Regions from separate parts of the Desulfitobacterium dichloroeliminans LMG P-21439 genome, predicted to be linked through region 1. Evidence: a T-box and tRNA genes for the amino acid it is inferred to sense, from the RefSeq annotation. Region 1 holds a T-box; the other holds one or more tRNA genes.

Region 1 (5,336 bases):
ACCCCTCAGGGCACTGGCTTTTTGGCTTTGCTTCGAAAAAGTACGATCCTTTAGTGGATCTCAATGAACAAGCCTGGAACGACTTAGGCCTTAAGACCCAATACTATAATACGGAGATTCATAAGGGCTGTTTTGCTCTACCCACTTATGTCAAAGAACTCTTGGCGAGTGCAACGGACTAAGGCTCAAGGTCCTTGTGGTCACTAGGGTGAAGCGAATTTTGTTTACCCTCTGCTCGTGGACCTAATATTGAGGTGCTAGAGTCGAGGGTATTTGCTTACTGAGCATAGAGTGATGTAGAATAGTGGTTATAGACAAGTTGATACTTAATGCATAATTCCACAAGGGCTAACACATTTTCCATACATAATTCGTTCATTAAATACTATGAAGAGGTGATGCTATGTTAAAGTGGAAAGAGGAGTATTCGATTGGGGTAGCGGTGATTGATGAACAACATATGCGTTTGTTTGAAATCGGGAATCAAATCTATGACTTATTAGAAAACTACCTGCTACCGGATAAGTATGACAAGATCGTGACAATTATCCTAGAGCTTAAGGACTATACCATTTACCATTTTAAAACTGAAGAAGACTATATGTTAAAAATTAAGTACCCTGGGTACTTCAAACAAAAAGTTGCTCATGACGACTTTATAAAAGAAATCGAATCCATTGATTTGGACGCCATTGACCAAGACCAAGATGGACATACCCGCAAGCTTTTGAATTTTATCTTCGACTGGGTACTCGATCATATTCTGAAGAGTGATTTTGGAATTAAAGAATTTATTCGCATTACAAGATAAGAACGTTAAGGCCTGTCTGCAAATCGGTACGAGCTTACCGATTGCAGACAGGCCCTTTTTATACTGGCAGAGAGTATAACTTCGATGGATACTTTCCTCCAGCATAATCCGATGAGGGAATAATGAGGTCACAACCTGGCAATAGTAGGGAATATATGGTTTTACGAAATAGCTAGAGTATTTCGTTTGAAGCCGAAATATGAGCAGACCTTGCTCATATACTCTACTATGGAGGGGATGCTAGGTTGGAACAACACTCCGTTCAGGTTGGGACTCAATATTATCGAGAAAGCATCTACGAGCGCCTTCGTCAGCTCCAAGAGGAAGAGAACTTGCCGGTTGTGCTTCACGAGTATCAGCAAGGGAAGCGCTGGTTAATTGATTGCGAGTTCCAAATAGAAGCTATAGAGGATATAGAGGATCGAGAAACCACCAAGAAAATTCATAGCTATTATCTAGCGAATGCCATCGCTGAAACAATCCTACTCCACTGGGAAAAGGATCATATACGCTGGTTGTTGAGAAGAAAGTTTAAAATGAAACGGGAAGAGGTTGTTCAGGTTTTTGAAAAGGCTCTCCATTACCTTAATGAAGAATCCCGGGAGTGGAAAGGCTATCGGATCCATCGTAAAGCGTCCTTGGTAAATCAAATCGTCAAATGTTTGGAATCACAGCCACTCTTCGATATGGAAGGTTTTTTGCGGTTCCGGGCTAAAGGTTATAAAGAAGAAATCAATAAAGCGGTCAGTTATGTGGTTAATGAGCATGTCATCGCCACCGAGTATGTGGAGTTTATCCAATTGCTCAAACACTTTGTCGATTCGCAGGAGTCTCGTGTTCATACCCTGCATGTAGGAATTACGAAGCAAGGGAAATTCAACCTTTATAATGAAGATGGCAAAAAGATGACCAAGAAAACCATGGATGATCTGTTTTTCATGGATTCTTCGCAAGAATTGACCTATGAAGATATGCTCGTCAGTGCCTTAATCGCTGTGGCTCCGCGGGAGATTGTACTGCATATTCGTTATGAAGGGTATCAGGATACTTTGCAAACCATCTGCAAAGTCTTTGAAGGGCGTGTCAGCTATTGTCCCGGTGGCTGTCCTATCTGTGAGAAGATTTGACAAAGCTTTTACGGGCAGATATAATTATTAAAAATGATGATGGGGAAAGTATCTTGCTTTACTTGATGCAAGAGAGGGGATGCCGTGGCTGAAAGCATCTCTCATGAAGAAGCAGAGGAAAACCACCCCAGAGTGCTGAGTTGAATCTGAGTAGGCTCGGACGTCTGCCCGCGTTAAGGGAGCAAAGAGAAAGTATCAGGCCGTGAATGTCACTTTGGGGATTCGCTGGTTTTGAGGCTTTAACTTGGGTGGAACCACGGGAATAATGCTCTCGTCCCATATGGGATGAGGGTTTTTTGTATTAATTCCAAGAGGGTAGGACGGTGGGATAGATACTTTACTGAAGAATCTTAAAATGGATAGGTTAGAAAGTTGAAAAAAGGAGTTAATGAAGATGGTAAAGATTACTTTAAAAGATGGCTTGATTCGCGAGATCGAAGCCGGAAAGAGTCTCATGGAATTAGCGGCCTCTATCTCCAGAGGATTAGCGAAGGCTGCTGTAGCAGGTAAAGTGGACGGTGTGCTAAAGGATTTATCCTTCCCCTTGCACCAGGATGCTGGGGTGGAGATTATTACTGCTGATAGTGAAGAAGGCCTCGAGGTTCTGCGCCACTCGACCTCTCATATCATGGCTCAAGCCGTGCAGAACCTTTTCCCCGATACGATATTTGGTATTGGGCCAGCTATTGCGAACGGGTTTTACTATGATTTAGATTCTGAGCATGTATTTACCCCGGATGACTTGGAGAAGATCGAAGCCGAAATGCGTCGTTTAATCAAGGAAAACAATGCCTACGCGCGCAAGGAAGTTTCGCGTAGCGAGGCTCTTGATTACTTCGGTGCCAAAGGAGAAAAATATAAAGTCGAACTAATCGAAGGTCTTCCGGAGGATGCAGTTATTTCTCTGTATACTCAAGGTAGCTTTACAGATCTCTGTGCCGGTCCTCATATCCCAGGCACAGGGGCGGTGAAGGCTTTCAAACTCATGAATTTAGCGGGTGCTTATTGGCGGGGCAGTGAGAAAAACAAAATGCTGCAACGGATTTATGGAACGGTCTGGGCTAAAAAAGAGGATCTAGATGATTACCTCTACAAGCTTGAAGAAGCAAAACGCCGTGATCACCGCAAGCTGGGTGTGGAGTTGGATCTATTCAGTCTGCACGACGAAGGACCGGGTTTCCCCTTCTTCCATCCTAAGGGGATGGTTCTGCGCAATCAATTGGAAGATTTCTGGCGTCAAGAGCATCGGCGTCGGGGCTATCAGGAGATTAAGACTCCCATTATCCTCAGCCGCAATCTATGGGAAAATTCGGGACACTGGGATCACTATAAAGACAATATGTATACCACTAAAATCGATGAGGAAGACTATGCTGTCAAGCCCATGAACTGCCCCGGTGGGATGATCATGTATAAGCAAAGACTCCGAAGCTATCGGGATCTCCCCATAAGAATGGGCGAGCTGGGTTTAGTTCATCGTCATGAGCTATCAGGTGCTTTAAATGGACTCTTGCGGGTGCGCAACTTCACCCAAGATGATGCCCATATCTTTATGCTTTCTTCCCAGATTAAGGAAGAGATTATTGGCGTCATTGATCTCGTGGATCATTTCTATAAGGTTTTTGGTTTCGAGTACCATGTGGAGCTCTCCACTCGCCCTGAAGACTCCATGGGAGCGGATGAGACTTGGGAAATGGCCACCAACGCGCTGCAGGAAGCGCTGGATGCTAAGAAGATTAATTATAAAATAAACCCAGGAGACGGAGCTTTCTACGGACCAAAAATCGACTTCCATCTCCGGGATAGCTTAGGCCGGACCTGGCAGTGTGGAACGATTCAGTTGGACTTCCAAATGCCGGAGAAATTTGATCTCACCTACGTCGGCGAAGACGGACAAAAGCATCGTCCGGTCATGATTCACCGGGTAGTTTATGGAAGTATTGAACGCTTTATTGCTCTACTCACCGAGCACCATGCAGGGGCCTTCCCCACCTGGCTGGCTCCAGTCCAAGTCCGTATCCTGCCCATTAGCGATCGTCATGAGGAATACGCCCAAGACATGCTCCGTCGCTTAAATGATCTCGACATTCGTGCTGAAGTGGATGATCGTCGTGAGAAAATCAGTTACAAGATTCGCGAAGCCCAAACCCATAAAGTCCCCTTTGCTCTTGTCGTCGGTGACCAGGAAGCCGAAACGGACACTGTGGCCGTCCGCCGTTATGGTCAATCGAACGCTGGAGAAAAGCTCTCTATGGCAGAATTTATAGCTATGGTTCAAGAGGAAATAAAGAATAAGACTAAATTGGGGTAAATAATTTTTCGATAAGTGAGGACTCAGCCAGGGTTGCAATGGCTGAGTCCTTTAGATTAATTTCTTTTAAATTAATCTAAGGAAATGAATATTTCGACAAATACTTCATTTATTTCATTTACGAAAAGGAAAGGTGGAGGTATACTTGTACTAGTTAATTAATTCACAGGGAATCCTTGGAGGGAATGCTGCTAATAATTTGCTGAGGGGGATTGAAGAGATGTTCAAAAAGATGAAAATTGCATCTAAATCTATGTTAGGGGTTGGAATTTGTACAATTGGAGCACTGCTTGTTTTTTCCCTAATCGTTAATTTCTATGTGACCAAAATCATTGACTCATCCGAGCAAAATTACAATCAACTGCTTAGAGCGGCTGTCGATTCCCAGATGGAGGCCCAACTGGACAGCTCGAGGATGTCCGTCCAAACCATAGCTAACAACAGCAGGATACAGGAGCTGTTTGCCCAGCGTGACCGTGAGCAGCTGACGGTGGAACTGCAAGGGGTCTTTGAGGCATTAAAAGGAGAAGTATCGCAAATTCAGTTTCATCTCCCAGACTCTACGGCCTTTTTGAGATTGCATATGCCTGAGAAATTCGGAGATAGTTTAAAAGAATTTCGCTTTACCGTCAATGAAGCCAATGCAAAACTCCAGGTTGTAGAGGGGTTAGAAGAAGGGGTTGGCGGTTACGGTTTTCGTGTGGTTGCCCCGATGTACTTCAATGGGGTACATACCGGGTCTGTTGAATATGGAAGTGCTTTTGGAGATGCTTTTCTGACTAGCCTTAAGGATCGATTTGCTGGTGAATATTTTATCTATACCCTATCAGAAGCAGCCCTTGCTCAGAACGAAAAAGGAGAAGCGGAGCAAGGCTACCTTGCAGCTACTCTGGAGACGGATGAGTGGAAGATGGAAGCGCCCTATATTGAACAAATAAGCTCAGGAGAAATGATCAACTTGATTTCCGAGGATAAGACTAAGGGTGTCTTATTGATGCCTGTTAAGGATTATTCGGGGCAAGTTAAAGGTTACATAAAAGCAGTAGTTGATCGGAGTGTTATCTTAGGCTATAGTGATCAGTTCCAT
Region 2 (5,336 bases), 470 kb from region 1:
ATTAAATGCGGAGTTGAAGGTTTTCCAAGAGCGGTAAATGGCTAATACATATCTCTTGGCACCCCTTGTGGTATACTATTTTAGATAAGGCCTTGTATTAAATCTTGGTCGAATTGGAAAACTACATCAATATAGATATAAAAAGGAGATTAAAATTATCATGTCAACCTTTAAAGAACTTGGTTTATCAGAACCTCTAATTAAATCTGTGCTCAATATGGGTTTCGAAGAAGCCACCCCGATTCAAGAACAAACAATACCCCTTGCCTTAGAAGGCAAGGATGTCATCGGACAAGCTCAAACGGGTACGGGAAAAACGGCGGCCTTTGGAATCCCTTTGATTCAGAAAATCGCCGAGACCTCCGAAGATATTCAAGGAATCGTACTTACACCTACTCGAGAATTAGCGGTACAGGTCGCTGAAGAACTCAATAAAATCGGTCAGTTTAAGGGAATCCGCACCCTGCCGATATACGGTGGACAAGAGATTGACCGCCAGATTAGGGCGCTTAAAAAAAGACCCCATATCATCGTAGCGACGCCGGGTCGCCTCATGGATCATATGCGCAGACGCACCATTCGCCTGCAAAATATCAATATGGTTATTTTGGATGAGGCCGACGAAATGCTAAACATGGGTTTCGTAGAAGATATTGAAACCATACTTCAGGAAATCCCAGAAGCACGACAAACCTTGCTGTTTTCAGCGACCATGCCAAGGCAAATCCAAAATCTCGCCCAAAAATTTATGAAAGATCCAGAGCTCATCAGCATAAAGGGCAAAGAGGTTACGGTTGCGAACATCGAACAAGATTACCTTGAAGTACCGGAAAAGATGAAATTTGATGTTCTTTGTCGTTTGTTAGATATTCAATCTCCTGATTTAGCCATTGTTTTTGGACGGACAAAAAGTAGAGTTGATGAGCTTTCCGAAGCCTTAAACAAACGGGGCTATTCAGCGGAAGGCATTCATGGAGATTTATCCCAGAGCAAACGGGATAGCGTCATGAGACAGTTCAAGGAGGGATCCATCGAAGTCTTAGTGGCAACGGATGTTGCGGCGAGGGGATTGGATATTAGCGGAGTAACTCATGTCTATAATTTCGATATTCCTCAAGATCCAGAAAGCTATGTGCATCGAATTGGTCGTACAGGCAGAGCGGGAAAAACAGGCCTAGCTGTAACCTTTGTCACCCCACGGGAGATAGGTCATCTAAGGCTGATTGAACAGCTTACTAAACGTAAAATAACGCGCAAAAATATTCCTACTATGATCGAAGCTATCGAGGTTCAACAACGGGTTGCCATAGAAAAAATGCTACGCGTCATAGCTGAGGAAGACCTCCAGAATTACAAACACCTAGCTGAAAATTTATTGGAAGATACCGATTCAGTAACCTTATTATCGGCAGCCTTAAAAATAATGACAAAGGAACCTGTTCAGGCTGTAACCGAATTGACAGGAGTCGCTCCCTTACGAGTAAAAGGTAATCAAGGACGTCCCGATCAAGGTGGGTATGGTCGACGCGGAAATTATCGCGATGGCGGACCCGGTGGAAACTATCGCGGCAGACAAGGCAAAGGAAATTCTCGTAGTAACTCGGCAGGTGCACGTGGTTATTCCGGAGCCAGTAGCCGTAACAGCGATAAAACAAATAGATAGATAGATAGATAAACCAAGCCGCCAAAACTGATACTTTTGGCGGCTTATATGTATTTTAAGTGGGCAGTTGTATAACTTGTAAACTCTTTGCCGTAAAAAAACACCTTTTTAAATTTGGACCTTATAAATAGGTATAAAGTTAGTAGAATTTACCAATAATATCATTATCACTTTAATAAATTATAATAGGAGGCTTTATTAATGAATTGGTTATCAAGAACAGCTCTTATCCTCGTGATAGTTGGGGCCCTCAATTGGCTACTAGTTGGAGTATTCCAGTGGGATCTTGTAACTTCTCTTTTTGGAGGGGATACAGTAAGACCTTCCTCTGGATTAAGCAGAATAATTTATTCTCTAGTCGGCCTTGCCGGTCTTTATTCAATCACTTTTCTTTTTAATGACTCTGATGTACGATCTAAATAATAAATAATTAACGTACAATGGGCACCCGAAGGTGCCCTTGTTTATTTAGCTTACTTATTGCGCATATTGAATCTACTGTGCTTTGTGCTAGTATAATAAAAAACACCGCAATCTCTTGCGGTGTCTAAGTCCTACTGGAGCCAATGGTCGGAATCGAACCGACGACCTGCTCATTACGAGTGAGCTGCTCTACCCCTGAGCCACATTGGCATTTTTTTAACGATTGTAATTCTACCTGATTTTAATAGGGAAGTCAACTGTCATTGATTGAGTTGTGTTGCTCAGTGATGTCTTAAGGCATCTTGAACAGGTACCCACCTATTCTCAATTATAAGCGCTATTTTTGCTTATTTGAGAAAATTCGTATATTTTGATGTCTATTTTTGTTGAAAACATTGACTTTACGCATGTCCCATGATACTTTTTTGTAAGAGTCAGGAAATAAAGCAATCAAAGCCATACAATAACTGGCGCTTTATCTTCTGGATTTGCGCAATGGAATCCCCAGATGTGGGGATTCTTTTCATTTTCACAAGGTAATGCTACACTCGAGTGCAATACACTCGTGTACATAAAAAATAAGACCCTGCCATTTCTGGCAGGGGAAGAAAATATATATCTTCAAAGGAGGCTAAAAGGAAAAGGTATGATTATATAATAGCCCATAAAAGTGAGCAATATGTTGCTAGTTTGTGAACGATTTGTGAAAAGTTATAACAAATTACTGAAACTATATCTATTCCACGGAATAGGATTGTATAAGAAAGCCAATCCCTAACTATCCCAAGTCACGCTTATAAAGCATATCCTGTATTGAACGATACTTGATTCAAAGCGAGGCGATTTTATGTATTCAAATCATGTGCATTCCTATGGTGCACTGACTTCTTGTGTGAATGCGCATATACACTGCACGAGTGGCATAACCGGCCCAGTTGTCTCTTATGGCAATTCTCACGTCCACTATTATGCAGGTGTAACCACCTGTGATCATGGTCATGTTCATCATTATAGAGGGTGTACAGGACCGAGTATACCCTGTCCTAATGGCGGGCATGTCCACTGCCTGCAGGGCTGCACAACCTGTGACTGTGGCCATTCTCATTCCTATAGGGCTTCTACTAGCAACGAAGAAGGTTCTAGACTTTTTAGAAATCACGCAAGCTAATTAATACTAGCTCTATTGAGCAACACTAACATACAGAGGGCGATTCAGCCCTCTGTATGTTAGTCAGGGGTTAATATCCCATCTTCGCTGAGCGTAAGGATCTTGACCGAGTACTGACAATTCGCCCTAATATATCAATAAAAACATCAATTTCTTCTTTGGTGTTATAAAGGCCAAGGCTCACTCTGACCATTCCTGGATGAGGCAAGGAGGGATTGGCCATATGCTGTTCCATCTCCTGCTTAGAGATATGCAGAAGTCTCTGAACATAGGGTTGGGCACAAAAACAACCATTCCGCACGGCGATTCCTCCCTCGCGGGCGAGAAGCTCGGCCACATCTTCATGAAATAATCCTTCTACATTGAAAGGGATGACTCCAATCCTTTGTGAGAGCTGTTGCTGATTAAGAGGGATTCCACCATAGAACGTTAGGCCATCCATCCAGCGCAGACGTTCATAGGCGTATCCCAATAACTCTTCTTCATGCTGTAGCACCTTTTTCATACCAAGAGCGCTTAGGGTTCGGATTGCTGCAACGAGGGCAACGACCCCCATCAGGTTAGGCGTTCCGGCTTCTTCTTTATGAGGCGCATCCTCCCAAATTATCCGGTCAGGCGTCACCAGTTGGGCTGTTCCCCCGCCCGAATAATCTGGGGCACCCTGTTCAAAAAAAGCCCGGGGACCAATCAACACTCCGGTTCCGAAGGGCGCATACATTTTATGGGCTGAGAAGGCTAAAAAATCAATATGCTCAGGGGAATGGCTTGGACGCATATCGACAGGAGCATGGGGAACCAGCTGGGCTCCATCCACACAGATCTTCGCTCCATAACGATGGGCTAGCTCGGCAATCTTATAGATGGGATTCCGATGGCCTGTCACATTGGAAGCTCCGGTGACCGTCACCAGCTTGACAGCCCCTTGGTAGCGCTCTAGTTTGGCCACAAGATCGTCCAAGCGCAGGCGACCTTGTTCATCAACCTCTATGTAGTCGACAGAAAATTTTTCCCGCCATGGCAGAAGGTTGGAGTGGTGTTCCATCCAAGTCGTCAAAACGACTTCCCGCTTATGCTTATGGTATAAACGATTGGCTAACTTATTAAGTGCCTCGGAAGCATTTTTAACGAAGATCACAACATCGGTTCGAGGATCTCCACCGACAAACTTGAGAACTTCTGTCCGGGCTTGCTCATAAATCTGGGAGGATACAACGGATTTATACCCTGCTCCTCGATGAACTGATCCATACATGGGAGCAAAGCGATTAATTTCTTCCATGACGGATCGGAGCGGCGGGGTGGTCGCCCCGTTATCAAAGTTAATTCCTGTAATTGAACTTCCCGAAGCTAGGGGGACTTGAGTATCTAGACCAAGAAAAAGATGGCCATAGTTCATTCTTTGTGCAAAAGGGAAAAACCGAAAGTTCATCCTTTAACCTCCTAAGTCATAGAATCGAATATTCATACCTTATTTCTACCACTCTAGCATTATATGAAAGTATCAAGCATTGGGTCATTGTCCGTAGAAGAGGGAAAATTATTGGAACAGTGCAGCCGAAAAAGGAAAATACCCAAACAAAAAGAAAAAGGGCAAAAAAGCAAGTTCTTTCTCATACTTGAATGAATTTCGGTACTATTTTCCTATGGTAGATAAAATTGTTCCTTGATATTAGACATGTTCCATGATATTTTGTCATAGTCAGGAGAAATGCCGCGTTTCCCTGATGTTGCGTAATAAATTCCTGGACGCAGGAATTTGTGACCAGTCTACTTCGTTACCCAAACAAGAAGTGGAGTTATGATTTTTCATAACTCCACTTCTTGTTTTTTGAATGATTAGCCCTTCTTTGGGGGAAAATATTCCTTTAAGGAGGGTTATGATGTGCTGAACCGTCGAGAATTTCTTAAGCTGGTCGTCAAAGGAGCCATTCTTGGCAACTTTATCAGCTTAGTAACCCCCGAATTAGAAAAAGCCTTAGCTCAAGGAGATATTAAAAGAAGCTACCCATTCTGATGGTAGAGACGGGAACCTGTACCGGAGATAGTATCTCTTTAGATAATATTTGGACACCGACACTATCC

The links. The T-box of region 1 lies ahead of thrS (threonine--tRNA ligase). A T-box ahead of a tRNA ligase gene usually reads a tRNA of that ligase, here a tRNA-Thr.
Region 2: it has a tRNA-Thr gene. The T-box ahead of thrS (threonine--tRNA ligase) is inferred to sense a tRNA for this amino acid. The anticodon was not compared.

Annotation. Positions count from the first base shown of each region.
Region 1 covers NC_019903.1:150,115-155,450, forward strand. The annotation lists gene speE (polyamine aminopropyltransferase) at 1-182, shown strand, start outside; gene DESDI_RS00725 (bacteriohemerythrin) at 404-811, shown strand; gene ytxC (putative sporulation protein YtxC) at 1,057-1,938, shown strand; T-box leader at 1,966-2,220, shown strand; gene thrS (threonine--tRNA ligase) at 2,333-4,249, shown strand; gene DESDI_RS00740 (methyl-accepting chemotaxis protein) at 4,470-5,336, shown strand, end outside.
Region 2 covers NC_019903.1:616,901-622,236, reverse strand. The annotation lists gene DESDI_RS02870 (hypothetical protein) at 1-37, shown strand, start outside; gene cshA (degradosome RNA helicase CshA) at 161-1,663, shown strand; gene DESDI_RS02860 (DUF378 domain-containing protein) at 1,865-2,086, shown strand; tRNA gene DESDI_RS02855 (tRNA-Thr) at 2,222-2,296, opposite strand; gene DESDI_RS17510 (YmaF family protein) at 2,934-3,254, shown strand; gene DESDI_RS02845 (aminotransferase class V-fold PLP-dependent enzyme) at 3,325-4,683, opposite strand; partial or broken gene DESDI_RS02840 (hydrogenase small subunit) at 5,137-5,336, shown strand, end outside.